DNA from 2 places in the Heyndrickxia sp. FSL K6-6286 genome. Region 1 is predicted to be linked to the other one. Evidence: a T-box and tRNA genes for the amino acid it is inferred to sense, from the RefSeq annotation. Region 1 holds a T-box; the other holds one or more tRNA genes.
The links. A T-box is a leader RNA that pairs with one kind of tRNA and senses whether it is charged. The one in region 1 lies ahead of proS (proline--tRNA ligase), so its partner is inferred to be a tRNA-Pro.

Region 1 (14,841 bases):
CTAAATATCCAAACACTTCTCCCTTCTTTACTTCGAAGGATAAATCAAATATTCCTTTCCCATTGGGAAAGACTTTCGTTAATTGATTCATTTGTATTCCCATTTCCAGCATCCCCCTTTTAAATGTTTTGAACTATTCCAATACATTTATTACATATTAAAACAATAAAAATAAAATGACAATAGGTTTTGAATGAAATATATTGTTTCATTTCAAAAAGTTTTGTATTATTATGTTGAGGTGAAAGCAATGGACGGTTATCAACGAAGGACAGAAAAAAAGAAGGAAAATATTCGAAATGCTGCTTTTGAACTTTTTAAAGTTTATGGGGTTGAGAAGGTGAGTATAACGGAAATCGCTAAAAAGGCAAACGTCTCCCCTGTTACCATATATAATTATTTCGGAAATAAAGATGAACTTTTTAAAGAGGTTTTGTCTGAGTATATGAATAATGAATTAGACCAATATATGGAATTACTTCACTCTAATCTTCCCTTTCCGAAAAAATTAGAAAAGATGGTTTTCAATAAAACTGAAGCCGCCAAAACCCTTAGTTCGGACTTTCTAAAAGGAATAACCGACCCATCCCTACAAGAAGTCATCGAGGATTTTGCTAACAATAAAGCGATTCCCTTAATGATGGAGATGATTGAACAAGGAAAAGCGGAAGGGTATGTTAACCCGGATCTTTCAACAAATGCCATTCTCATTTACATTCATACATTCAGTGAAATGACGCAGCGTCCCGAATTATTTTCAAACACTCATATGAATGAATTACTTGATTTAAGCAATCTTTTCTTTTACGGCTTACTTGGACAGCCAGTGAAGGATTCATAAAAAAGCTATATTTGTATAGTTTATTGTTTTTGTAAATGCCCTACTGTCGGCATTTACAAAAGGAATAAAGGGTTCAGCATTCTTTTAAAATTTACAGCTCTTTTTCTCAGTGGAATGAAGGACTTGTCGATCTTCAATCCATTTTGATTAGTTAAAACATTATCTAAATAGCAACAATGTTTAAGAAAAGAGCCCAAAAAATAAGGGGCCCTCTAATAGAGCCCCTCTAATTTTAATCTTCTTGTTCTACAACATTATAGTAATCAACACTGTACATCGCACCTTCACTCACCATTTCATTATCAGCAAAATCATACGGATCGGAGTGTCCAACCTTTGTCATTGGAGACTTCATGTGCTTCTTCTTTGTCATCCAGGAGTCGGCTTTTGTTTTCATATTGTTTATCATTACTCGAGCTTTTTCTCTGTTATTCTTCGATGAGAAATAGGAAATACCTGCAATCCCAATACCAGCTAACACAACATGATTCATTTTAACCATTTGATCGTCCTCCTTGTCCATTTCTTTTCTTCTACCCGAAAATTGTCCATATCATGCATATATTACAAATATTTCATCATTTTAAGACAAAATAACTCTTTTAAAATATTTTCGTAAAAATAAACTAACTAACTATTAGTAAGTTTACAAAAGGTGTATAATAGATGATAAATAGGAAGAAAGTTATACCTATTTCCATATAGGAGGTGTATCAAATATGGAAGGATCACGCCTTTGTCCAAAATTTGAAAAGGCATTTCAATTATTAGGAAAACGTTGGATTGGTGTCATTATCCGCGTTTTAGAAAAACAACCGATGCGTTTTAATGAGATTGCTGAGCAAATTCCACATATAAGCCAAAAAATGCTTTCTGATCGTTTAAAAGAATTAGAAATGGAGCAAATCGTCATTCGAGATGTTTATCCTGAAACACCTGTACGGATTGAATACCGTTTAAGTGAAAAAGGCCATGCTATTACTCCTGTTCTCGAGGAAGTACAGCACTGGGCTGATAAATGGGTAACAATGGATGATTGTTGTAATGAATAACCTTAGCTTAATGGCTAAGGTTTTATTTTTTAAATCGATATTATTTGAATAGTCGCACCAACAAAACTTGATAAGTACCACTAATTCCTTTATTAGGTGTAAAAGCCAGCAATTGTTTTTTCAAAATAACATACTATAAAGAATCGCCTCTTTTAAAGTTCTTTCGTTCAAATTAGAATCTTTCTTCTTTACCCTTCATATATTGTTATCGTGTGAAAAATATACAGATATATTGGGGGTAAAAAGGAAATGAAATGGAGGCTTCAAAAGAAAGGATTTTTACTAGCCATTACAGCCTATTTTGCTATTGCAGTCACATTCTTATTTACACCACTTTTTCAGGCATCAGCTTCTATCAACTATGGTGAAGAAGTTGTATCATTTGCACAAATGCATGAAGGAAAAAAGTTTAAAATGGGAGGCACCAGTCCTGAAGGATTTGATGCCAGTGGATATACACAATATGTATACAAAACAGCTGCAACTCACTTGCCTATTCCTAGAACTAGTAACGATCAATACAAAGCAGGAAAATCGATAAAAGCAAACAAACTGCAGTTAGGTGATGTCGTTTTTTATGCTACAGGTCATAAAAAAGGAAAAGTAACATTTTCTGCAATTTATATAGGAGAAGGAAAATTTATCGGAGCTACTTCAAAAGGAGTCAAAACGGTTAACATGTCCGATAAGTATTGGAAAGAACGCTATGTAGGTGCAAAACGTTATATTCAATAACTTTTAAGACGGCTCTCATTATGAGAGCCGCTTTTATTTTTTCCAAAGCTTTAACCATTCAATAAGGCAAATAATTATAAACATTACACTATATATTTAACTAATATTCCATCCCCACGAAATTTAATCAAACGTTTGATTAAATTTTGCTATTCAATATTTACTCTTTAGCGAAAAAATAATTATATTTAAACAAAAAACTCATTGCATTAAAACGTAATTTATATTACTATTAAAAGTAAGGAGGTGTAAATATTGGAAAATTCAGATTCACTTAGATTAAATGTTGCATTGTTAAGAAGAAAAGTACCTAATTTAACAACTGCTGCTCGTTCAGTTGGTTTACGACCAGCTACAGTTTCTAATTTATGTACGGGAAAAATTCCAGTTGGCCGTGCAGAGGTACGAACTTTGGTAGCTTTAGCAACATTAGCCGAATGTAGTTTAGATGAATTAATTTTAAGAGGGGAGAAAGTCGAGATGATTGAAACTGGAATTAAAACTCTAGATCTATTTGCTCCACTTGCGAAAAATGGGACCGTCGGATTAGTTGCTCGCCCAGGTATGGGACAATTGGTCATTTTAGCAGAACTATTCTACAAAATGAAAAAAAATGGTTATGCGAATGTTCTCCTTATGCCTGAAGGTGATCACCCCGAATTAAATGATCTATTAGAATTTGTGGATATCATTGCTTATACCATTGATGAAGCCTACGAAAAAATGGCATCATACGATAAAGGCAAGGATCTTATTTTTACAGCTGATCGTTCACATGTCGTTTCTGGAGAGATCTATCAATTGCAGGAACGATTGCAAAATATCGGTGTAGAAAATGTAACAACCATCTTGCTTGATCTATCAGGTGAAGTTGTTGATGAGGAATTACCTTACGGACCACTTGAGACCCTTTGGCAATTTGATGCAGATCTAACAGCAAGACATCGTTTTCCAGCAGTTAATCCTATTTTCTCCACATCATCCGTTTTAGAGGGTGCTCATCTAGATCAAAATCACTTCATGATCCAACAACGTGCTCAAAAGCTTTTACGACGATACCGCGAATTGCGTTCGCTTGTCACTGTTAGCGGCATAGAAAAACTACCTACTACAGAAGTTCAAACCTATAAACGTGGGGAACGCTTGGAAGCCTATTTAACCCAACCTTTTTATGTAGCTGAACCTTTCACAGGAAAAAAAGGAGAATCCGTTCTATTACAGGACACACTTTCAGATGTGCAGAAAATTTTAGACGGGGTAACAGACACCACTGATATCGAACAGTTAGATTTTATAGGGAAGCTTTAGGAAGATTAAAGTGACACCACTTAACATTTGAGTGGTGTCACCCTTTTTTTATTTGGTTCTTCTTTTTTTTTGACTTGTTTCCTTCTTTTTTTGTTTGGTTCGCTTACTTTTTTAAGTGGTTCTCTATCGTTTGTGGGGTTTCACCCTTTTTTTATTTGGTTTACCCTTTATTTTGACCGGTTTCTTTCTTTTCTTGTTTGTTTCTCTCACTTTTTTAAGTGGTTCTCTCTCGTTTGTGGGGTTTCATCCTTTTTTTATTTGGTTCATCCTTTATTTTGACCGGTTTCTTTCTTTTCTTGTTTGGTTCACTTTCATTTTTAAGGGGTTCCCTCTCGTTTGTGGGGTTTCACCCTTTTTTTATTTGGTTCATCCTTTATTTTGACCGGTTTCTTTCTTTTTTTGTTTGGTTCGCTCTCTTTTTTAAGTGGTTCCCTCTCGTTTGTGGGGTTTCATCCTTTTTTTATTTAGTTCATCTTTTATTTTTTTATCGGTTTCCTTCTTTTTTTGTTTGGTTCACTTACATTTTTAAGTGGTTCTCTCTCGTTTGTGGGGTTTCACCCTTTTTTTATCTGGTTCATCCTTTATTTTGACCTGTTTCCTTCTTTTTTTGTTTGGTTCGCTCTCTTTTTTTAGTGGTTTCCTCACGTTTGTGGGGTTTCACCCTTTTTTTTATTTAGTTCATCTTTTATTTTGACCGGTTTCCTTCTTTTTTTGATTGGTTCTCTCTCTTTTTTTAGTGGTTTCCTCACGTTTGTGGGGTTTCACCCTATTTTTTTTGGTTCATCCTTTATTTTTATAAATGTCAACGGAATTATGTACATTTTTGATTGTTTTAGAATGTACAATAATGTTTGTGAATGCAAACGTAAAGTGTTTATTTAATCAGTCCCCTACCTTTCGGAAGGGGAAATTTTGATTAAAATGGTAGTATTCCTAACTGTTCTTCTAGGTTATATATTATTTCTTTTAAATTATCATTTTCATTTTTTAGCTTTTTTATCTCATCTATTAATCTTGCGATTTTCGTTTGATCATCAATTCCTGGCTCATATGCCGTTCCTTTGCATCGCCATCAATCACTAAAAGCATACATATCCCATTCAGTAACTTGGTCATTTCTGTTAAGCGTGATTGTGCTGTTCATCCATTCTTCTACATCACTTTGGCTGCATTTTACCTCGTGCGAATGAAAAAAATTAGTTGCCCCTATGGCTGTATAAGTACCCATTCCATTAATCTCCTTTCTCAGTCATTCGTTCATTTTCTTTATCAAAATGATTTTTAAGACGATATGAGTCTCCTATTATATTGACTACAGTTGCGTGATGGAGGACTCGATCTAAAATGGCATTGGCTATTTTGGGATCCTGGAAAATTTCTCCCCATATTTTAAAGTTGGCATTTGTAGTTAGGATGGTGCTTTTCTTTTCGTATCTCATGTCAATTAGCTGAAAAAACAGTTTTGCATCTTCCGCGTCAATTGGAAGATATCCAATTTCATCGATAATAAGCAGCTTATATTTGGCATAATGCTTTAATCTATTTTCTAACCGATTTTCTAGTTTTGCCCTTTTCAAGTTCATGATCAAATCATTACATTTAATAAAATACGTACTGGTTCTTTTCTTAGCGGCAGCGATACCAATTGAGGTAGCTAAATGGGTTTTCCCGACCCCACTTGGGCCAAGAAAAATGATGTTTTCTTTTAACTCAATAAATCGCAATGTCGTAAAATCTAATATCTGTTGCTTATTTATGGAAGGTTGAAAATTGAAATCAAAGTCCTTTACTTCTTTCATGTGAGGAAATGCCCCAACCTTTACCATAGATCTCACCATGTTTATTTCCTTCATATCAATTTCGTAATCAGTGAGTTTGACTAATGTATCTACAAATGGAAGTTGATTTATGGTCATGAAATCAATTGTTTCATCAAGATGATTGATCATCTGCTTTAACTTTAAGTATTCAAGATTTTGTACAAGTTTTGCATAACTACTATTCATTTTTATACACCTCATTAATTGCCTCTAGATTTTTCTTTGCCAGTTCTTCAATATTCGTCGAAGAAGTCAGTCCCCTAGCCAATGTTTCTATGTAGTGTTCTTGTTTGTAATTGATTTTCAACGGGCTAATGGTATGTTCGACAATTAAATCCGTGTTATAATAAACAAAGATATGATTATCATATACTTGTAAACCTACGGTTTTTCCTATGTATCCAGCTGGAACTGAATACTGATTGGATTTGTAGGTGATCATATTGGAAGTATTTACTTTAACGAGTGTATGATCGATTTTATAGTGGTCTCTTATTCTTTCATTTGGTAGTGGGGATAAGAGATCTTTTTCTTTTTTTAATGCCAATACAGGTATTTTCCCTGTTCCCTGATGGTAGCTATGATTGATTCGATTGCACAGTTTTTGAACAAATTGATGAAGCTCTTCGTAGTCAAACTTTCCTTGATAAGCATGTATCTCGTCTAGTATCTTCATTGGGGCTTCTATCTTGGCTTTTGTATTGGGTCTTCCGGCAATACAGGGTTTGACTTTAAATCCCATATCCTGTGCGAATTGATCAAAACGTACATTTACTTTTCCTTTCGTGTATTTGGTTCGAGGCTCGTCCATGACAGTTTTCATATTATCAGTCACAATCGTTTTAGGAACTCCCCCAAGCGCTTCAAAACTTTCCGTCAGGAAAGATAATAAGACGCTTTGGGATTTTGAAAGGGATAAATAATATGTTCTAAATCTTGAATATGCAAGTAACAACACGGCAATATTCACATAGATGATTTCCCCATCTTTTGTAATATATCGGATATTTTCTTTCCAATCTAATTGTGCTTGTTCAGCAGGCGGTGTTTCGAAGCGAATAACTTCGCTGTGTGTTCCCTTTGGCTTCCCAGAATCAAAATACTTTTGAAATTCTGGTTTAGATGATATATAAGCTCTAAAGGTAGATGCAGCGCACTTTAACCCATGATTATCTTTTAAGTACTGCCATAGTACTCTTTTGTAATAAAATACTTGTTTAGAATCCTCTGATAATAACAGCGAAATGGTCCCGTAATATTCATCAATTTTTGATGTGCATTTCCGGGAAGTTTTGGGTACATAGCCCGAAAGATATTTATCAATCGTACGCCGATCAACCCCCATATCCCGAGCCAGGCTACTCTTATTAATTTTCATTTTTAAATTTTCCATCAACATTTTTAATTTCGGCAAATCTAAAAGACTACTAATTTCAATATCTGTATTAATACTTAATTGTAAATGCACAATATTCACCTCAAGAATATTATGCAAGATTATCGACGAAATTGTACATTTTTAGACAATCGTTTCTGTACATGATTAGGGTATCATTTATAATTTTGACCGGTTTCTTTCTTTTTTTGTTTGGTTCACTTACATTTTTAAGGGGTTCTCTCTCGTTTGTGGGGTTTCACTCTTCCTTTATTTGGTTCATCCTTTATTTTGACCGGTTTCCTTCTTTTTTTGTTTGGTTCACTCACTTTTTTTAGTGGTTCCCTCACATTTGTGGGGTTTCATCCTTTTTTTATTTAGTTCATCTTTTATTTTGACCGGTTTCCTTCTTTTTTTGATTGGTTCGCTCACTTTTTTAAGTGGTTCTCTCTCGTTTGTGTGGTTTCACCCTTTTTTATTTGGTTCATCCTTTATTTTGACCTGTTTCTTCTTTGGTTCGCTCACTTTTTTAGTGGTTCCCCCACAGTTGTGTGGTATCATCCGGTTTTTTAGTCCAACCTTTATAGTCCGGTTCCACAATTCAAATAAAAAAACGCAGATGTTTCCATCTGCATTTTCTAACATCTAATTTAATAAGCTTTTGCCCAGTATACTAAATGCTTCGCTTCGCCGCCACAGCATACACATGTATCCGATACTTTTTCTTCTTCGAAAGGAATACAGCGTGAAGTTGCGGATGTTTCGTCTTTAATGAAGTTTTCGCAGGCTACATCTCCGCACCACATAGCTTTGATAAAACCAGGATTTTCGACTAGAGCCTTTTTGAATTCGTCCATATTTAATGCGATATTGGTTTTTTCTTCACGATGTGCTTTTGCCTTTTCGAAAAGGTTGTTTTGGATATCTTCAAGAAGCTCAACTACTTTTGCTTCAAGATCTTCCATTGCTACGAAGATTTTTTCACCTGTGTCGCGACGCGCAAGTACGACTTGACCTTTTTCAATATCTTTAGGGCCCACTTCTAAACGTAGTGGAATTCCCTTCATTTCATATTCATTAAATTTCCAGCCTGGCATTTTATCGCTAGCATCAATATCTACTCTTGCTACCTTTTTCAGTTGATCTCTTAATTCATATGCTTTATCGAGTACGCCTTCTTTATGTTGAGCAATTGGTACAATCATTAGTTGTTTTGGTGCAATTTTAGGTGGTACCACTAAACCACGGTTGTCACCATGAACCATAATTAATGCTCCGATTAAGCGGGTTGTAATTCCCCATGACGTTTGATGTACCGTTTGAAGTTCGCCATTTTTATCTGTGAATTGGATACCAAATGCTTCAGCAAAGCCAGTTCCTAAGTAATGTGAGGTACCTGATTGTAATGCTTTTCCATCATGCATTAAGCTTTCAATCGTTAATGTATGAACGGCACCTGCAAATTTTTCCTTATCTGTTTTACGTCCACGTAAAACAGGAATCGCAAGGTATTTCTCGCATACTTCTGCATACATTTCAAGCATTCTTGATGTTTCTTCCTGAGCATCTTCACTCGTTGCGTGACATGTATGTCCTTCCTGCCACAGGAATTCAAGAGAACGTAAAAATGGTCTTGTTGTTTTCTCCCAACGAACCACATTTGCCCATTGATTATATAGCTTTGGTAGATCACGATAGGAATGAATAATATTTGCATAATGCTCACCGAATAATACTTCTGATGTCGGGCGAATAACTAGACGTTCAGCTAGTTCCTCAGAGCCGCCATGTGTAACCCAAGCTACCTCTGGAGCAAAGCCTTCAATATGATCCTTTTCCTTTTGCAATAGGCTCTCAGGAATCAATAATGGCATATAAATATTTTCATGACCCGTTTCTTTAATTTTCCCATCTAGCACATCACGAACATTTTCCCAAATGGCAAAACCATACGGACGAATAATCATTGACCCTCTTACAGAGGAGTAATCTACTAAATCTGCTTTCTTTACAACATCTGTGTACCATTGTGCAAAATCATCTTCCATTGCAGTAATTTCTTCGACAAATTTCTTATCCTTTGCCATGATTCAACTTCCTCTCAAATGTTTTCTTAAACGCAAAAAGACCTCCGTCCCTAGAAAAGGGACCGAGGCCTGGTGGTACCACCCTTATTTACAGCTTAGCTGTACACTCTTTACTGATAACGGTTTTGAATAACCGCACGTATCTTAGTCAATCGATACAGAACTCAAAGGCAGGTTCAAATGGGCCTTTTGGAAACTTGCACCAACCGTTTCCTCTCTAAAAAAGACGGGACATTTTACTAATCCTTATCGACGTTTTTTGATTTATAATTTTTACAAAAATATACTAATTATTTACGACAAAGTCAAGTAGATGAAAAATAAATTTTATTTTTTACGTTTGATGAGTTTTTTCTCTTTTTCATTTTTCACATCTAATACATCCAAAAGGAAAACGAAGACTGGAATTCCAAGAATTAACCCCCATACACCGAAGAAGTGCTCTGAGAAGATTAATACAATAAATGTATAAAATACGGGTAGATTTGTTTTCGATGACATAAGTTTGGGATTTAAAACATACGCTTCAACCGCATGGACAACTGCCACGATAACCACTACATAAAGAACTTGAATAGGTCCACCAATACTATAAGCGATAAAGCATAGTGGGACAAGTGAAATAATTACACCTGCAACAGGGATTAGACCTAAAAAGAAAATCATAATCGCTAATCCAAATAGCTGCGGGAATCCCATAATAGATAAAGCAATCGTTGTAAGAACCGTGTTCACAATCGCAATAATAAACTGGGCTTCAATTACCTTACCGAAAGTTGATACAAATTTCTTACTAAAGAACTCGATCTCATCATAAAATGGACCGACTTTACTCTCTTTAAACTTTTTTGTAAAATCGATGAGACGTTCCTTTTCTAAAAGATAGAAAATACTTAATATCAGTGATAAGAAAACATCTACACTTACTTTACTTACATTTGTAAAATAACCAAGGAGGAAAGTAAATCCTTGTTTTAAAAAGTTAGTAATTTCATCTTTCTCTTGTATCTGTTTTACAATATAGTTTATGACAACATTTTCTTGTGGTTGTGAGTAAAAATCAAAAAGCTGCCTAACTAATTGTGTAATTTCCGCAATGAGAACGGGTAGATATTTGACAATTCCAAGAGATAGTAAGCCGACAATCGCAATATAAAGGACGACGACGACCACCTTCCGATGAATCGGCAATCGTTTCGCTACAAATTCTGATAGACGATCCATTAAAAAGGCAAATATAAATGTTAGCAGTATTAAATTCATCATGCTTCTCAGAAAATATAAAATGAGTGCAATTAAAGCAAATATAATAAGGCGCTTCACTCCTCTTTTTTTAAAAAAACTGCTAACAAACTCTGTCATTATCCTTTTTTCCCCCTAAATATTAGCTTCTTCAACATCATAATACTTCATTTTCTCATACTTTCATACTATATACTCAAAAAAAGACTTGATTTTTTTAAATAGATACAAAAGTATCTTATTCAATACATTTTTTAGTAATAAATTTGTCCTGCTTATCAAGTCTAGCTAAAGCACTTCTCTTTTCTTAATATATGAAATAATGATGTTGTCCCATTCAAATTATGTGTAAACTATTTCTTCCAACGCCCTTTCGAGTTGTGGAAAATGAAATTTAAAATCGTATCGCAATGATTTTTCCGGTATAACCTTCTGCCCCTCCAATAGCATGCTACTCATTTCGCCAAGCCCTAATTTCAATACCCAACTTGGAACTGGTAACCAATGTGGTGAGTGCATGACGGAAGAGATAGCTTTTCCAAACTGTCGCATCGTTACAGGATTTGGAGCAGTTACATTTAAAGGACCTTCAATCTCCTTATGAAGGATAGCAAAGTACAGCATTCGGACAACATCTTCTACATGTATCCATGATACCCACTGCTCTCCTGTTCCAATCGTCCCACCAATTTTCATTTTATATGGAAGCAGCATGAGAGGTAATGCCCCACCATTTCCTAAAACTAAACCAAATCTTGCAAAGACTACTCGTGTACCAGTATTTCTCGCCTTTGCCGCTGCATTCTCCCACTTCCGGACTACTGTTGCTAGAAAGTCCGGTGCTTCATCGTTATTCACCTCAGTGAATTCTTGTGTTTTAGACATTCCATAATAACCGATAGCTGATGCATTAATTAGAACTTGAGGTTTCGGATGTAATTCGTTCATCATTCGCACAATTTCGTTCGTTGCTGTCATTCTGCTATGAACAATTTCATACTTCTTTTTATTTGTCCAGCGTAACCCATTAATAGACTCTCCCGCTAGATTGATAATAGCATCGACCTCTTTTAACTCCTTCTCAGGTCTACTATCTTTTTGAAGCCATTCTACTGCAGATAATCCCCTTGTTTGATTCGTTTTATTTGGATTCCTCGTTAAAATTGTTACTTGATGCCCATTCCCCAAAAGAAACTTCTGTATTTTTTTACCTATAAAACCACTTCCACCTGCAATCACTATATGCATATGCTCTCCCCTTTTCCCTATCAGTTATCGTCCATTTATCCAATGTATATGCACATTTATAAGGTATATCTAGTGTAATCTTTTAACTTTATTAAAGGAAATGATAAAAAACTTATTGATTTATGTATTATAAAACGAAAATCTTCATATTTATCAAAAAAGGACAAGGAGAGTGATGGTTTTGAATACGTTCATGATTTTGTGTTTTAGCATACTACTAATAATAATTCTATTAATTATTTGTCTTTCTTTTATTTCAAAGCACAAACAAAAGGCTATTCAGATATTTACATTTGAGAGCTTTATTCATTCTCCTCCAATAAGTAAGAATCACAAAAAAGGCTTTATTGATACTATAAATGACTTTTTTGATAATAATAGCACTGGAACAATCGATGGGATAGAAAATGACGACAGCGATGTCGGAGGGGATGATGGTGGAGAATAGTATTCCGCCATTTTCAGAAATGACATCACGAGTCCATAGAAAAAAGGATGATCATCGATCACCCTCTTTCTCTAGTTTTATTAAGATTTCCCAAGAACCCACTTACTCTTTTGGAACATTAGGGAAGCAATCGTAAATGTAATTGCGATAAATAAAATGGAGCTTCCAGCTACTAATAAGATACTATTTAAATCATAAATGCCATAGATTAATTGCTTAATAAGGGCGTAAATATTCATAAATGGAATAATAAAGTGATAAGGTTGAAATTCATTTGGTGTGATACCAATTAAAAGAAAGTATGGAATCATAGATACCATCATTACAGGTGATACATAGTTTTGTGCTTCCTTCATCGTATTTGCTGCCATGCTAAGGACCATCTGTAATGCGGAAACTAGAAAAGCAAATACAATTATACCTACAGCTAAACTACTTATAAATGCAGTGATATGCTGGTCAAGCTGAAGAGCTTCTTTCATATTAGACGTAAATAATTGAACAAAAGCTACTAAAGTTAGTACAGAAAAAATGCCACTAATCATTCCAAGAGTTGCAATCGTAAACCATTTTCCTACTAAAATATGAATTCTCTTCACAGGAGTCATCATTAATGCCTCCATTGTTTTTCTTTCCTTTTCACCGGCGAATAAGTCACTTGATGCCGGTAGTCCTCCCATTAAAACACCTAAAACAATAACAAGCTGTGCCATGATAGAAATCATATATTTAGACATTGTATCTTTTTCACCTGTAACTGATTGCTGTTTAAAGGTGAAGGGTTCCATAATCGAACTGCTTACATTTGCTTCCCCCAGTTTCTCTATAATTTGTTCATTCTTCTTGGAAGAAAGTAAACCTAGAATCATATCAGTAGCCGAGCTTCCTTTACTACTTGTCGGTTCGCTATAAACAGTAATGTCTGGTACTTGATTTGCTCCTTCTTTTACATCAATGGCAATTAATGCCTTACCTTCTTTCACCTCATGTAGGGGATCATCAGATAAGTTAATATCCAACTGTTTGATACCTTTAAACCAATTAATAATTTCTGTATCTGTATGTTCATTGATCGATACAGATATGCTATCCCCTTCCTTATCAGACTGAATATAATTATCGATAAAAAACACAATACCGATATTAAACAAAATAGGGATAATAATGCTTAGGAAGATTGTTTTTCGATCACGAAAGGCATCCTTCAACTCTTTCAGATAAACATTCCAAATCATACCGTTTCACCTCTCACTATACGTGACATAAAGATATAATTTAAATTCTCGGTTTCTTCTTGTTGATACAGCTCCTGAAGGGAACCATGATAGATCAAATTTCCCTTATGAATCATAACAATGGTCTGACATAGCTGTTCAACCTCTTCCATAATATGACTAGAGAATACGATGGTCTTTCCCTCTTTACGCAAGTGATGAATAAGCTCTCGAAACATATTTGCAGAAGTAATATCTAAACCTGTAGTCGGCTCATCTAAAAGAATCACATCTGGATTATGAATCAGTGTCCGAGCAATCGCTACCTTTTGACGCATTCCTTTAGAAAACCCCCCTACTTTTCGGTCAAGATATTCCTTCATTCCAAACCGTTTCGCAAGATTTTCAATTCGCACATTTGATTCATGTTTGCTTAAGCCATATAGTTTGGCAAAATATTGGAGATTTTCCTTCGCGGTTAACCGGTCGTACAATCCTGTTTCACTACCGAAAAGAACCCCGATTTTCCTTTTTATTTCCATCGTTTGCTGACTAGTATTTTTTCCATCTATAATAATTTCTCCTTTTGTAGGTTCTAAAATAGTCGCGATCATCCGTAATAATGTTGTTTTTCCTGCCCCATTTTCACCGAGTAAACCAACAACCTCACCCGTTGGGATTGTAAAACTTACATTTTGAACAGCATGAATTTCCTGCTTTTTTTCCTTAAATGTTCGGGAAACATTATTTATTTCAATCATTCGATATCCCTCCAGCCCTTTTGATATGTTAATCATACTCGATAACCATTTTCCCGACTTCAAAAATGTCGCAAAACGTCTTTTTCATGTCATGAATAGGTCAAATTTCATGATGAATCTGGTACAATATAAATATTATTATTGGTAAAGAGTGGGGTATATGATAAAGATTGGCTTAGTGGATGATCAAGCATATGATTTAGAAAAACTACAAACGATTTTGGAAAAAGAAGAGGAGATTAAAATTGTCTTCGCTACGAATAATTCCGAACATGCCTACTCATTACTGAAAACAACAGAGATTGATCTTCTCATTACTGACATTGAAATGCCAAAATTATCCGGTTATGAATTAGCAGACTTTGTACATACGAATGCCTTAAATATTCGTATTATCTTTGTAACAGGATATAGTGCATATGCCGTACATGCCTTCGAGTTGAATGTATTGGATTATATTTTAAAGCCCTACTCTAAAGAGCGGTTATTAAAAGGCATTCATCGATTCAATCACGTCAATGCAGAGAAGTTAGAAACAGATAAAATGATGTTAAAGTATAAATCTGATATACATATGATCGAAAAGCAGGAGATTATTTTTATTGAACGAACAGGTCGATCAACAACAATCGTCACAAAAATAGGAGAATTCCAAACCTATCAAACTTTAGGGGAATTAGAATCAAAGTTAACAAACAAAAGCTTTATTC
Region 2 (14,841 bases), 310 kb from region 1:
GCTTCTTGAACAGTGGAAACTCCAATAACTTGAATATCCTTCGGGAAATTCCAACCACCGATATTATTGCTTGGAATGATAGCTCTTCGAAAACCTAATTTTGCCGCTTCCTGAACCCTTTGCTCGATGCGAGATACTCGCCTTACTTCTCCTGTCAGGCCAACCTCACCAATAATACAATCATCTGCTTTTGTCGGTTGATCCTTAAAACTAGAAGCAATGCTGATCATAACTGCTAGATCAATAGCAGGTTCATCTATTTTAATTCCGCCTGCTACCTTTAAGTAGGCATCATGATTTTGCAATAATAATCCGACTCTTTTTTCTAGTACAGCCATCAACAATGTCACCCGATTATGATCAATCCCCGTACCTGTTCTTCTTGGCATTCCGAACATTGAAGGGGATATTAGAGCTTGGATTTCTACTAAGACCGGACGTGTCCCTTCCATGGAAGCGACGACGGTTGAACCCGATGCCCCTTTTGAACGTTCTTCTAAAAAGATTTCTGATGGATTCTCAACCTCAGATAAGCCATAATCCTTCATTTCAAATATTGCCATTTCATTAGTAGAACCGAAACGGTTTTTCACAGCCCTCAATATCCGATAAGAATGATGGCGTTCTCCTTCAAAGTAAAGCACCGAATCTACCATATGTTCTAATAATCTTGGTCCCGCAATCGAGCCCTCTTTCGTAACATGCCCAACAATGAAAATAGCAATTCCTTTTGTTTTGGCAATTCTCATTAATTCCGCTGTACATTCTCTTACTTGTGATACACTACCAGGGGCAGAGGTAACCTCGGGGTGATATATCGTTTGTATCGAATCGATCACAACAAATTGTGGAGAAATCTCTTGGATAGTATGATGAATTGCTTCTAAATTCGTTTCCGAAAACACAAACAATTGATCTGACGATATTTGGAGACGGTCTGCGCGTAGCTTCGTTTGTTTTACTGATTCTTCTCCTGATATATATAAAACTCGGTGTTCATCCTTAGACAGTTGGGAGGAAACTTGAAGCAGTAATGTTGATTTACCGATTCCTGGATCACCACCGATTAATACAAGGGAACCGGGAACAACTCCACCACCCAACACTCGATTTAATTCCTTTAAGTCTGTTAATACCCTTTCTTCTTGCTCAGAAACTATTGTGGTAATAGGGGTAGCTTTTGTAACTTCACCAACAGGAGAATGAATGAATGCACCTTTTCTAGGCTTCCCAGTTATTTCGACTTCTTCCACCATTTTATTCCACTCATTACATCCTGGGCATCTTCCCATCCACTTAGCAGATTCATATCCACAAGACTGACAAATAAATTTCGTCGTCTTTTTTGCCATTTTTTACTTCCTCTCTATATATCTATGCTTTTCTGAAATACTCAATTACTTTTAAAAAGCTGTTTTTGTATTGATCAAAAGAAACCTCATATGGGAATCCTTCAAGAAGCAACAACGTTTTAATAAATAGATTTTAAAAAAAGCACATGTTAGACATGTCAAAGATGAAACATTCTATTAACATCAACGTCAATTTCTATACCATAAAAATATTTACTATATATAGACGTTTCAATGTTGGATTTAGTTTCACTTTTTAGCGAGTTCCATTATTCGTAATGGAACTCGCGACTGACTATCTTCATGTACCTTTTTTATTGCTATAAAATTGATTCTGTTACTTCTGATGGCTTCACACTAAATTCGCCATCTACTACATCAATTACCACTTTTTGACCTTCTAAAATAACTCCTTTTAACAATTCCTCTGATAAACGGTCTTCTACATTTTTTTGAATTGCTCTCTTTAATGGGCGTGCCCCGTATTCAGGATCATAGCCCTCTTCTGCTATTTTATTTTTTGCCGCTTCTGTTAGCTCAAGTTCAATATGTTTTTCTTTCAATCGCTTCACTAATTGTTCTGATAGTAGTGAAACGATATGCTTTAAGTGTTCCTTTTCTAACGCATGGAAAACAATAATTTCATCAATACGGTTTAAAAACTCAGGACGAAACGCGCGTTTTAATTCATCCATTACTTTACTCTTCATGTCTTTATAGTCTTGATTTCCATCTTGAATATTAAATCCGACATATTTATTTCTTTTTAATGATTCTGCACCTACATTCGAAGTCATGATTAATACTGTATTTCTAAAATCAACAGTACGACCCTTCGAATCAGTTAGTCGCCCATCCTCTAAAACTTGTAATAGGATGTTAAATACATCAGGATGTGCCTTTTCAATCTCATCTAGTAAAATGACTGAATATGGCTTGCGACGAACCTTCTCTGTTAATTGTCCACCTTCTTCAAATCCTACATAACCTGGAGGTGATCCGACAAGTCTTGATGTAGAATGCTTCTCCATGTATTCCGACATATCAATTCGGATCATTGCATCTTCATCACCAAACATTGATTCAGCTAATGCTCTTGCAAGCTCAGTTTTACCCACGCCAGTTGGTCCTAAGAATATAAACGATCCTATCGGGCGTTTAGGATCTTTTAATCCCGCTCTTGCACGGCGAACAGCTTTTGAAACAGCTTTAACAGCCTCTTCCTGTCCAATAACGCGAGAATGTAAAATTTCCTCTAATCTCAATAGCTTTTCCGTTTCTGTTTGCGCCAGCTTTGAAACAGGAATTCCAGTCCAACTTGCAACTACTGTTGCAATATCTTCAACGGTTACTTCACTATTTTCTTGGCCTTGTTTTTCCTTCCAAGTCTTTTTCGTTTCTTCCAATTTTTCACGTAAACGTTGTTCAGAATCCCTTAAAGATGCGGCTTTTTCGAACTCTTGACTTTGAACAGCTGCGTCTTTTTCCTTCCTGATTTCCTCCAATTTGAGTTCAAGCTCTTTTAAATTTGGTGGCGTTGTAAATGATCGTAAACGGACTTTTGAACCAGCTTCGTCGATTAAATCAATTGCTTTATCTGGCAGAAACCGATCAGAAATATAACGATCAGATAGTTTTACAGCTGCCTCAATTGCATCATCTGTAATAGATACACGGTGATGTGCTTCATATCGATCCCTTAATCCTTTTAATATTTGAATAGACTCGTCAGTTGAAGGCTCATCTACTTGAATTGGTTGAAATCTTCGTTCTAATGCTGCATCCTTTTCGATATATTTACGATATTCATCCAATGTTGTTGCACCAATACATTGAAGCTCCCCACGTGCCAATGATGGCTTTAATATATTTGAAGCATCGATGGCTCCCTCTGCTCCACCTGCACCAATTAAAGTATGAAGCTCATCGATAAATAAAATAATATTTCCAGCTTGTCGGATTTCGTCCATTACCTTTTTCAAGCGATCCTCAAACTCTCCACGGTACTTTGTCCCAGCAACAACTGTTCCCATATCCAAAGTCATTACGCGTTTATCGCGAAGCGTCTCCGGCACCTCATTATTAACAATTTGCTGTGCCAACCCTTCTGCTATAGCTGTTTTCCCAACTCCAGGTTCTCCAATAAGGACTGGATTGTTCTTTGTTCGTCTGCTTAGTACTTCAATTACACGCTGAATTTCTTTGCTTCTTCCGATAACGGGATCTAGTGTTTCTTCTCTTGCAATAGCAGTTAAGTCACGTGCTAGGCTATCAAGGGTAGGAGTGTTAGCACTTGATGTGTTCCCTCCTTGATGGGTTCCCGCTTCATTACTTCCAAGTAATTGAAGAACCTGTTGTCTAGCTTTGTTCAAGCTCACACCTAAATTATTCAGTACTCTAGCCGCGACTCCTTCTCCCTCACGTATAAGACCTAATAAAATGTGCTCTGTACCAACATAGGAATGACCTAGTTTTCGAGCTTCATCCATGGATAATTCAATGACCTTTTTTGCACGTGGTGTATAATGAATATTTTGCCCAGAATCCTGGCCCTTTCCTATTAAGTTTTCCACCTCTACTTGGATTTTTTCGGGACTAAGTCCAAGTCCATATAATGCCTTTGCAGCAATTCCTTCACCCTCTTGAACTAATCCAAGAAGAATGTGTTCAGTACCGATATTATTATGCTTTAATCGAATGGCTTCTTCTTGAGATAAAGCTAATACTTTTTGTGCTCTTTCAGTAAATCGTCCAAACATCATATTAATCTCCTCCTAGCCGTTATTCATCTCTTCAAGTTTTAAACGTTCTCTTATAAGTGTTGCTCTGCGAATATCTCTTTCATAGGGACGCAATGGACCACCAGCATATTGTTGTAAAAAACCTGGTTGTGTAAAGATCATTAATTCATTTAAGATATTTTTAGATACATTTTTGATATAGCCTGTATCAATCCCTAAACGAACATCGGACAAGCATTGTGACGCTTCCTTTGATTCAATTATTCTACTATTGGTCAATACACCATAAGACCTGAAAACTCTATCTTCTAATTGTATGTTAGAGGTTTTAATCAATGCTTCTCTTGCGGACCTTTCTTGTGCAATGATCTGTTGAACAACACTAATTAAATCCTCGACAATATCTGTTTCAGATTTACCTAATGTAATTTGATTAGAAATTTGAAAAATATTACCCAATGCCTCGCTGCCTTCTCCATAAATTCCACGAACCACTAATCCTAATTGATTAATAGCAGGAATAATACGATTCATTTGTTGAGTAAGGATAAGTCCAGGTAAGTGAACCATAACTGATGCTCTTAATCCTGTGCCGACATTAGTTGGACAGCTTGTCAAATATCCCAGCTTTTCACTATATGCATAATCAATATGTTCTTCCATTAAATCATCAATTTTATTTGCCTTATCTAAAGCTTCTTTTAGTTGTAGACCAGGAAATAAGCATTGTATCCGTATATGGTCTTCCTCATTAATCATTATACTAACATCCTCTTCACCTGATAAAATCACTGCACCATGTGAAGAATCATCTGCTAAATTCGGGCTAATAAGATGTTTTTCGACTAACACCTTCTTCTGTAAAGCTTGTAGCTGATCCATTTTAAGTAATTCTACTTGATTGCCTTCGAGATGGAAATCAGTATGTAAAACTGATTCTACTTTAGATATAATTTCTCTTGCTTCCTCATTACTAAACAATGTCGGGAATTTATAGTCCTTGAAGTTTCGAGCTAATCGAATTCTTGAACTTAGCACAATATCAGAATCTGGTCCCTCTTTACTCATCCATGAACTTACTGCTTGACTAATGAATTTTTCTAAACTCATGAGGTTTCCCTCCCATCATTCAGAAGTGAACTCTCTAAGGCTCGAACTTGATCTCGAATATCAGCAGCCTTTTCGAATTCTTCATGATTTATTGCTTGCTGTAAATCTAATTTTAACTGTTGGATTTGCCTCTTTATATGAACAGCGCCTCCAATTCTTTTCGGTACTTTACCATGGTGTTCGATATTTCCACTATGAAGCCTTTTTATAATCGGATGTAATCGTTCATTAAAGGTTTCATAACATGTGGAACAACCAAAGCGTCCAATATTAACAAATTGTTTAAATGTCATTTTACAATTCGGACATTGCAAAATTTCATTTTTTTGAATTGTGCCTTGTTTTGCTTGTTGAAAAACTGGATCAAAATTTAATAATCCTGCAATTATATTGTTAATAGAGAATCCAGGTTCCCCCTCAAACATAAACATCTCACCTTTTTCCTGTGCACATTTCTCACAGTAATGGAATTCGGTTTTTTCTCCATTAATAATTTTGGTAAAATGAAGAGTTGCCGGTCTTTCATTACACTCCTGACAAATCATTTTACTCACCTCTATATTATTTATATTTTAAAGTCATTAGCATAGCCGTTAACATTCTAGCTCTTAATTGGTCTCTTTCTGGAAGGTCCAAATAAAGAACTGAACGGTCCATTACGCTTAACATAATTTTCGCTTCTCTTTTCGAAATAACTTCTTCTTCAACCAAACGAATAATCACATCCTCAGCATTTGATTGGGATACTCTGGACTTTACTAATAGTAATAAATGATCAATTAATTGTGCCTGATCGTGAGGTTTAACCTTAATAATACGAATATATCCTCCACCACCTCTTTTACTTTCAACTACATATCCTCTTTCTATAGTGAATCTGGTATTGATTACGTAGTTAATCTGGGAAGGTACACATTGAAATTTATCGGCAATTTCACTTCTTTTTATTTCCACAATTTCACTACCATTCATTTCCAAAACCTGTTTAAGATAACTTTCAATAATATCCGATATATTTTTCATCAAGTCCACCTCCTTCTACGACTTGACTTTGACTATATTTGACTTTAATTATACATGAAGGTATCAGAAAAGCGCAAGCAACTTAGTCAGTGGTGATAACTGAAATTTCCACCCTGTCTAACATAAATGAACAGGCGGGCACCAGTCAATGTATACTCGTTTTTACTAGGTTTACCAAAAATACTAGTCAATTTTTATCTAATCTTTATATATTCGCAACATGATTATATTCATTAGTTTTACCACATGTGCAGGAAATAAAACCATATTTTTTATTCGCTTTATTAAAAAATGACATAAAAAAACCACAGAATAAATTATTCTGTGGTTTCAAATCGCCTGGCAACGTCCTACTCTTGCAGGGGGAGAGCCCCCAACTACCATCGGCGCTAAGAAGCTTAACTTCCGTGTTCGGGATGGGAACGGGTGTGACCTTCTTGCCATAATTACCAGACTATATTTTGTTAAGGGCTTATTCCCTCAAAACTAGATATATCAAGAAGTAACGGTTCATAACCTTAAATCTATTTGGTTAAGTCTTCGATCTATTAGTATTCGTCAGCTCCATGTGTCGCCACACTTCCACCTCGAACCTATCAACCTGATCATCTTTCAGGGATCTTATTTAGATAAACTAAGGGAAATCTCATCTTGAGGGGGGCTTCATGCTTAGATGCTTTCAGCACTTATCCCTTCCGCACATAGCTACCCAGCGATGCCTTTGGCAAGACAACTGGTACACCAGCGGTGCGTCCATCCCGGTCCTCTCGTACTAAGGACAGCTCCTCTCAAATTTCCTACGCCCACGACGGATAGGGACCGAACTGTCTCACGACGTTCTGAACCCAGCTCGCGTACCGCTTTAATGGGCGAACAGCCCAACCCTTGGGACCGACTACAGCCCCAGGATGCGATGAGCCGACATCGAGGTGCCAAACCTCCCCGTCGATGTGGACTCTTGGGGGAGATAAGCCTGTTATCCCCGGGGTAGCTTTTATCCGTTGAGCGATGGCCCTTCCATGCGGAACCACCGGATCACTAAGCCCGACTTTCGTCCCTGCTCGACTTGTAGGTCTCGCAGTCAAGCTCCCTTGTGCCTTTACACTCTGCGAATGATTTCCAACCATTCTGAGGGAACCTTTGGGCGCCTCCGTTACCTTTTAGGAGGCGACCGCCCCAGTCAAACTGCCTGCCTGACACTGTCTCCCACCCCGATTCAGGGGTGCGGGTTAGAATTTCAATACAGCCAGGGTAGTATCCCACCGATGCCTCCACCGAAGCTGGCGCTCCGGCTTCAAAGGCTCCTACCTATCCTGTACAAGCTGTACCAAAATTCAATATCAAGCTGCAGTAAAGCTCCACGGGGTCTTTCCGTCCTGTCGCGGGTAACCTGCATCTTCACAGGTACTATAATTTCACCGAGTCTCTCGTTGAGACAGTGCCCAGATCGTTGCGCCTTTCGTGCGGGTCAGAACTTACCTGACAAGGAATTTCGCTACCTTAGGACCGTTATAGTTACGGCCGCCGTTTACTGGGGCTTCAATTCAAAGCTTCGTCTTGCGACTAACCTCTCCTCTTAACCTTCCAGCACCGGGCAGGCGTCAGCCCCTATACTTCGCCTTACGGCTTCGCAGAGACCTGTGTTTTTGCTAAACAGTCGCCTGGGCCTATTCACTGCGGCTCTCTCGGGCTTGCACCCTAACAGAGCACCCCTTCTCCCGAAGTTACGGGGTCATTTTGCCGAGTTCCTTAACGAGAGTTCTCTCGCTCACCTTAGGATTCTCTCCTCGCCTACCTGTGTCGGTTTGCGGTACGGGCACCTTTCACCTCACTAGAGGATTTTCTAGGCAGTGTGGAATCAGGAACTTCGGTACTAAATTTCCCTCGCCATCACAGCTCAAGGTATATGGTGACGGGATTTGCCTCGTCACCCCTCTAACTGCTTGGACGCACTATTCCAGCAGTGCGCTTACCCTATCCTCCTGCGTCCCCCCATCGTTCAAACGGTGAAGAGGTGGTACAGGAATATCAACCTGTTGTCCATCGCCTACGCCTTTCGGCCTCGGCTTAGGTCCCGACTAACCCTGAGCGGACGAGCCTTCCTCAGGAAACCTTAGGCATTCGGTGGAAGGGATTCTCACCCTTCTTTCGCTACTCATACCGGCATTCTCACTTCTAAGCGCTCCACCAGTCCTTACGGTCTAGCTTCGCAGCCCTTAGAACGCTCTCCTACCACGGACATCCAGCATTTTTCCGAAGGAAAAGATGCATAGATGTCCATCCACAGCTTCGGTGATACGTTTAGCCCCGGTACATTTTCGGCGCAGAGTCACTCGACCAGTGAGCTATTACGCACTCTTTAAATGGTGGCTGCTTCTAAGCCAACATCCTGGTTGTCTAAGCAACTCCACATCCTTTTCCACTTAACGTATACTTTGGGACCTTAGCTGGTGGTCTGGGCTGTTTCCCTCTTGACTACGGATCTTATCACTCGCAGTCTGACTCCTAAGGATAAGTCATTGGCATTCGGAGTTTGTCTGAATTCGGTAACCCGATGAGGGCCCCTAGTCCAAACAGTGCTCTACCTCCAAGACTCTTACCTTAAGGCTAGCCCTAAAGCTATTTCGGAGAGAACCAGCTATCTCCAAGTTCGATTGGAATTTCTCCGCTACCCACACCTCATCCCCGCACTTTTCAACGTGCGTGGGTTCGGGCCTCCAGTAAGTGTTACCTTACCTTCACCCTGGACATGGGTAGATCACCTGGTTTCGGGTCTACGACCTCATACTCTATCGCCCTATTCAGACTCGCTTTCGCTGCGGCTCCGCCTCTTCAGCTTAACCTTGCATGAAATCGTAACTCGCCGGTTCATTCTACAAAAGGCACGCTATCACTCTGCATAAAGCATAGAGCTCTAACTACTTGTAGGCACACGGTTTCAGGTTCTCTTTCACTCCCCTCCCGGGGTGCTTTTCACCTTTCCCTCACGGTACTGGTTCACTATCGGTCACTAGGGAGTATTTAGCCTTGGGAGATGGTCCTCCCTGCTTCCGACGGGATTTCACGTGTCCCGCCGTACTCAGGATCCACTCTGGAGGGAACGAAGTTTCAACTACAGGGTTGTTACCTTCTTTGACGGGCCTTTCCAGACCTCTTCATTTACTCCGTTCCTTTGTAACTCCGTATAGAGTGTCCTACAACCCCAAGAGGCAAGCCTCTTGGTTTGGGCTTCTTCCGTTTCGCTCGCCGCTACTCAGGAAATCGCAATTGCTTTCTCTTCCTCCGGGTACTTAGATGTTTCAGTTCCCCGGGTCTGCCTTCCTTACTCTATGTATTCAAGTAAGGATACTACCCCATTACGGGCAGTGGGTTCCCCCATTCGGAAATCTCCGGATCAAAGCTCGCTTACAGCTCCCCGAAGCATATCGGTGTTAGTCCCGTCCTTCATCGGCTCCTAGTGCCAAGGCATTCACCGTGCGCCCTTACTAACTTAACCTAAAAGGTTATTTAAAACTACTTAATGGATTCATCCATAAAGTGGCGATTCTCGGTTATTACTTGGTTACTTCTTACATATCTAGTTTTCAAAGAACAATCCGGCGAATGATAAGCTTCGAATCTCTTCGTCAGCGCACTCACTCACATCCTCACGTATGTTTAATACGTTCCGGTGCTCATTCGCTTGCTTCCTCGACCTTCTCGCTTCTAATTCACCTCTATTAAACTGAAAGGATTAACCTTTCAAAACTGAACAAAACAGAAGACGTCTGAACCACGTAAGTGGTTTTCCATATTCCTTAGAAAGGAGGTGATCCAGCCGCACCTTCCGATACGGCTACCTTGTTACGACTTCACCCCAATCATCTGTCCCACCTTCGGCGGCTGGCTCCAAAAGGTTACCTCACCGACTTCGGGTGTTACAAACTCTCGTGGTGTGACGGGCGGTGTGTACAAGGCCCGGGAACGTATTCACCGCGGCATGCTGATCCGCGATTACTAGCGATTCCGGCTTCATGTAGGCGAGTTGCAGCCTACAATCCGAACTGAGAATGGTTTTATGGGATTGGCTAAACCTCGCGGTCTTGCAGCCCTTTGTACCATCCATTGTAGCACGTGTGTAGCCCAGGTCATAAGGGGCATGATGATTTGACGTCATCCCCACCTTCCTCCGGTTTGTCACCGGCAGTCACCTTAGAGTGCCCAACTGAATGCTGGCAACTAAGGTCAAGGGTTGCGCTCGTTGCGGGACTTAACCCAACATCTCACGACACGAGCTGACGACAACCATGCACCACCTGTCACTCTTGTCCCCGAAGGGAAATCCCTATCTCTAGAGAGGTCAAGAGGATGTCAAGACCTGGTAAGGTTCTTCGCGTTGCTTCGAATTAAACCACATGCTCCACCGCTTGTGCGGGCCCCCGTCAATTCCTTTGAGTTTCAGCCTTGCGGCCGTACTCCCCAGGCGGAGTGCTTAATGCGTTAGCTGCAGCACTAAAGGGCGGAAACCCTCTAACACTTAGCACTCATCGTTTACGGCGTGGACTACCAGGGTATCTAATCCTGTTCGCTCCCCACGCTTTCGCGCCTCAGCGTCAGTTACAGACCAGAGAGTCGCCTTCGCCACTGGTGTTCCTCCACATCTCTACGCATTTCACCGCTACACGTGGAATTCCACTCTCCTCTTCTGCACTCAAGTCTCCCAGTTTCCAATGGCCGCTTGCGGTTGAGCCGCAAGATTTCACATCAGACTTAAGAAACCGCCTGCGCGCGCTTTACGCCCAATAATTCCGGACAACGCTTGCCACCTACGTATTACCGCGGCTGCTGGCACGTAGTTAGCCGTGGCTTTCTGGTTAGGTACCGTCAAGGTACCGCCCTATTCGAACGATACTTGTTCTTCCCTAACAACAGAGTTTTACGATCCGAAAACCTTCATCACTCACGCGGCGTTGCTCCGTCAGACTTTCGTCCATTGCGGAAGATTCCCTACTGCTGCCTCCCGTAGGAGTCTGGGCCGTGTCTCAGTCCCAGTGTGGCCGATCACCCTCTCAAGTCGGCTACGCATCGTCGCCTTGGTGAGCCGTTACCTCACCAACTAGCTAATGCGCCGCGGGTCCATCTGTAAGTGATAGCGAAAAGCCATCTTTCAATTCTTCTTCATGCGAAGAAAAAAGTTATCCGGTATTAGCCCCGGTTTCCCGGAGTTATCCCAGTCTTACAGGCAGGTTACCCACGTGTTACTCACCCGTCCGCCGCTAATCATCAGGGAGCAAGCTCCCATCAGATTCGCTCGACTTGCATGTATTAGGCACGCCGCCAGCGTTCGTCCTGAGCCAGGATCAAACTCTCCAAAAAGATGTTTGATATAGCTCTTATAAAATAAAAGTAATTTATTGACGTTTCGTTTTGTTCAGTTTTCAAAGATCAATTTCTTTCGTCATTTAGCGACAACTTTTATAGTATATCTCATTTTAAATAAGTTGTCAACACTTTTTTTGGTGGAGCCTAGCGGGATCGAACCGCTGACCTCCTGCGTGCAAAGCAGGCGCTCTCCCAGCTGAGCTAAGGCCCCAATTATATAATGGTCGGGAAGACAGGATTCGAACCTGCGACCCCATGGTCCCAAACCATGTGCTCTACCAAGCTGAGCTACTTCCCGTTCATGGCGCGCCCGAGAGGAGTCGAACCCCTAACCTTTTGATCCGTAGTCAAACGCTCTATCCAATTGAGCTACGGGCGCATACTTGTATTTTACTATAACTATTATGGAAGAATCTTTTGCTACGCAAAAATTCTAAGTGCCGAGGACCGGAATCGAACCGGTACGGTAGTCACCTACCGCAGGATTTTAAGTCCTGTGCGTCTGCCAGTTCCGCCACCCCGGCAAGGGTTGTTTGGAGCGGAAGACGGGATTCGAACCCGCGACCCCCACCTTGGCAAGGTGGTGTTCTACCACTGAACTACTTCCGCGACTTTATTTTATAATGCGGGTGAAGGGAGTCGAACCCCCACGCCTTGCGGCGCCAGATCCTAAGTCTGGTGCGTCTGCCAATTCCGCCACACCCGCGTTATGAAAAATGTTTTTCGTTACAAAAAACAATGGTGAGCCATGAAGGACTCGAACCTTCGACCCTCTGATTAAAAGTCAGATGCTCTACCAACTGAGCTAATGGCTCGTAATGACCTAAGTGGTGCCGGCCAGAGGACTTGAACCCCCAACCTACTGATTACAAGTCAGTTGCTCTACCAATTGAGCTAGGCCGGCATTAGTATATTATAATCCCCAAGCAGAGATTAGTTATAATAGTCGTCCAGCTTTCAGTTTGCTTATTCAAGCAGCAGCTCAAGCTGTACGCTGATGTATTTCAAAGTAGTTTATTCGGTCGTGCTCTACCAATTGAGCTAGGCCGGCATTATATATGGTGGAGGATGACGGGATCGAACCGCCGACCCCCTGCTTGTAAGGCAGGTGCTCTCCCAGCTGAGCTAATCCTCCATAATCGCCTGGCAACGTCCTACTCTTGCAGGGGGAGAGCCCCCAACTACCATCGGCGCTAAGAAGCTTAACTTCCGTGTTCGGGATGGGAACGGGTGTGACCTTCTTGCCATAATTACCAGACTATATTTTGTTAAGGGCTTATTCCCTCAAAACTAGATATATCAAGAAGTAACGGTTCATAACCTTAAATCTATTTGGTTAAGTCTTCGATCTATTAGTATTCGTCAGCTCCATGTGTCGCCACACTTCCACCTCGAACCTATCAACCTGATCATCTTTCAGGGATCTTATTTAGATAAACTAAGGGAAATCTCATCTTGAGGGGGGCTTCATGCTTAGATGCTTTCAGCACTTATCCCTTCCGCACATAGCTACCCAGCGATGCCTTTGGCAAGACAACTGGTACACCAGCGGTGCGTCCATCCCGGTCCTCTCGTACTAAGGACAGCTCCTCTCAAATTTCCTACGCCCACGACGGATAGGGACCGAACTGTCTCACGACGTTCTGAACCCAGCTCGCGTACCGCTTTAATGGGCGAACAGCCCAACCCTTGGGACCGACTACAGCCCCAGGATGCGATGAGCCGACATCGAGGTGCCAAACCTCCCCGTCGATGTGGACTCTTGGGGGAGATAAGCCTGTTATCCCCGGGGTAGCTTTTATCCGTTGAGCGATGGCCCTTCCATGCGGAACCACCGGATCACTAAGCCCGACTTTCGTCCCTGCTCGACTTGTAGGTCTCGCAGTCAAGCTCCCTTGTGCCTTTACACTCTGCGAATGATTTCCAACCATTCTGAGGGAACCTTTGGGCGCCTCCGTTACCTTTTAGGAGGCGACCGCCCCAGTCAAACTGCCTGCCTGACACTGTCTCCCACCCCGATTCAGGGGTGCGGGTTAGAATTTCAATACAGCCAGGGTAGTATCCCACCGATGCCTCCACCGAAGCTGGCGCTCCGGCTTCAAAGGCTCCTACCTATCCTGTACAAGCTGTACCAAAATTCAATATCAAGCTGCAGTAAAGCTCCACGGGGTCTTTCCGTCCTGTCGCGGGTAACCTGCATCTTCACAGGTACTATAATTTCACCGAGTCTCTCGTTGAGACAGTGCCCAGATCGTTGCGCCTTTCGTGCGGGTCAGAACTTACCTGACAAGGAATTTCGCTACCTTAGGACCGTTATAGTTACGGCCGCCGTTTACTGGGGCTTCAATTCAAAGCTTCGTCTTGCGACTAACCTCTCCTCTTAACCTTCCAGCACCGGGCAGGCGTCAGCCCCTATACTTCGCCTTACGGCTTCGCAGAGACCTGTGTTTTTGCTAAACAGTCGCCTGGGCCTATTCACTGCGGCTCTCTCGGGCTTGCACCCTAACAGAGCACCCCTTCTCCCGAAGTTACGGGGTCATTTTGCCGAGTTCCTTAACGAGAGTTCTCTCGCTCACCTTAGGATTCTCTCCTCGCCTACCTGTGTCGGTTTGCGGTACGGGCACCTTTCACCTCACTAGAGGATTTTCTAGGCAGTGTGGAATCAGGAACTTCGGTACTAAATTTCCCTCGCCATCACAGCTCAAGGTATATGGTGACGGGATTTGCCTCGTCACCCCTCTAACTGCTTGGACGCACTATTCCAGCAGTGCGCTTACCCTATCCTCCTGCGTCCCCCCATCGTTCAAACGGTGAAGAGGTGGTACAGGAATATCAACCTGTTGTCCATCGCCTACGCCTTTCGGCCTCGGCTTAGGTCCCGACTAACCCTGAGCGGACGAGCCTTCCTCAGGAAACCTTAGGCATTCGGTGGAAGGGATTCTCACCCTTCTTTCGCTACTCATACCGGCATTCTCACTTCTAAGCGCTCCACCAGTCCTTACGGTCTAGCTTCGCAGCCCTTAGAACGCTCTCCTACCACGGACATCCAGCATTTTTCCGAAGGAAAAGATGCATTGATGTCCATCCACAGCTTCGGTGATACGTTTAGCCCCGGTACATTTTCGGCGCAGAGTCACTCGACCAGTGAGCTATTACGCACTCTTTAAATGGTGGCTGCTTCTAAGCCAACATCCTGGTTGTCTAAGCAACTCCACATCCTTTTCCACTTAACGTATACTTTGGGACCTTAGCTG

Region 2: it has a tRNA-Pro gene. The T-box ahead of proS (proline--tRNA ligase) is inferred to sense a tRNA for this amino acid. The anticodon was not compared.

What each region holds. Positions count from the first base shown of each region.
Region 1 covers NZ_CP152029.1:396,367-411,207, reverse strand. Annotated here, with positions in the region: gene MHI39_RS02240 (ABC transporter ATP-binding protein) at 1-103, opposite strand, end outside; gene MHI39_RS02235 (TetR/AcrR family transcriptional regulator) at 194-841, shown strand; gene MHI39_RS02230 (hypothetical protein) at 1,074-1,343, opposite strand; gene MHI39_RS02225 (helix-turn-helix domain-containing protein) at 1,561-1,893, shown strand; gene MHI39_RS02220 (C40 family peptidase) at 2,143-2,628, shown strand; gene MHI39_RS02215 (hypothetical protein) at 2,884-3,936, shown strand; gene MHI39_RS02210 (hypothetical protein) at 5,009-5,164, opposite strand; gene istB (IS21-like element helper ATPase IstB) at 5,169-5,942, opposite strand; gene istA (IS21 family transposase) at 5,935-7,224, opposite strand; gene proS (proline--tRNA ligase) at 7,782-9,221, opposite strand; T-box leader at 9,273-9,480, opposite strand; gene MHI39_RS02190 (AI-2E family transporter) at 9,546-10,580, opposite strand; gene MHI39_RS02185 (TIGR01777 family oxidoreductase) at 10,803-11,708, opposite strand; gene MHI39_RS02180 (hypothetical protein) at 11,890-12,156, shown strand; gene MHI39_RS02175 (ABC transporter permease) at 12,237-13,391, opposite strand; gene MHI39_RS02170 (ATP-binding cassette domain-containing protein) at 13,388-14,131, opposite strand; gene MHI39_RS02165 (LytTR family DNA-binding domain-containing protein) at 14,292-14,841, shown strand, end outside.
Region 2 covers NZ_CP152029.1:90,629-105,469, reverse strand. Annotated here, with positions in the region: gene radA (DNA repair protein RadA) at 1-1,352, opposite strand, end outside; gene clpC (ATP-dependent protease ATP-binding subunit ClpC) at 1,673-4,114, opposite strand; gene MHI39_RS00530 (protein arginine kinase) at 4,127-5,203, opposite strand; gene MHI39_RS00525 (UvrB/UvrC motif-containing protein) at 5,200-5,748, opposite strand; gene MHI39_RS00520 (CtsR family transcriptional regulator) at 5,765-6,226, opposite strand; rRNA gene rrf (5S ribosomal RNA) at 6,564-6,680, opposite strand; rRNA gene MHI39_RS00510 (23S ribosomal RNA) at 6,755-9,722, opposite strand; rRNA gene MHI39_RS00505 (16S ribosomal RNA) at 10,028-11,581, opposite strand; tRNA gene MHI39_RS00500 (tRNA-Ala) at 11,723-11,798, opposite strand; tRNA gene MHI39_RS00495 (tRNA-Pro) at 11,809-11,885, opposite strand; tRNA gene MHI39_RS00490 (tRNA-Arg) at 11,890-11,966, opposite strand; tRNA gene MHI39_RS00485 (tRNA-Leu) at 12,026-12,111, opposite strand; tRNA gene MHI39_RS00480 (tRNA-Gly) at 12,122-12,196, opposite strand; tRNA gene MHI39_RS00475 (tRNA-Leu) at 12,212-12,293, opposite strand; tRNA gene MHI39_RS00470 (tRNA-Lys) at 12,327-12,402, opposite strand; tRNA gene MHI39_RS00465 (tRNA-Thr) at 12,416-12,491, opposite strand; tRNA gene MHI39_RS00460 (tRNA-Val) at 12,647-12,722, opposite strand; rRNA gene rrf (5S ribosomal RNA) at 12,729-12,845, opposite strand; rRNA gene MHI39_RS00450 (23S ribosomal RNA) at 12,920-14,841, opposite strand, start outside.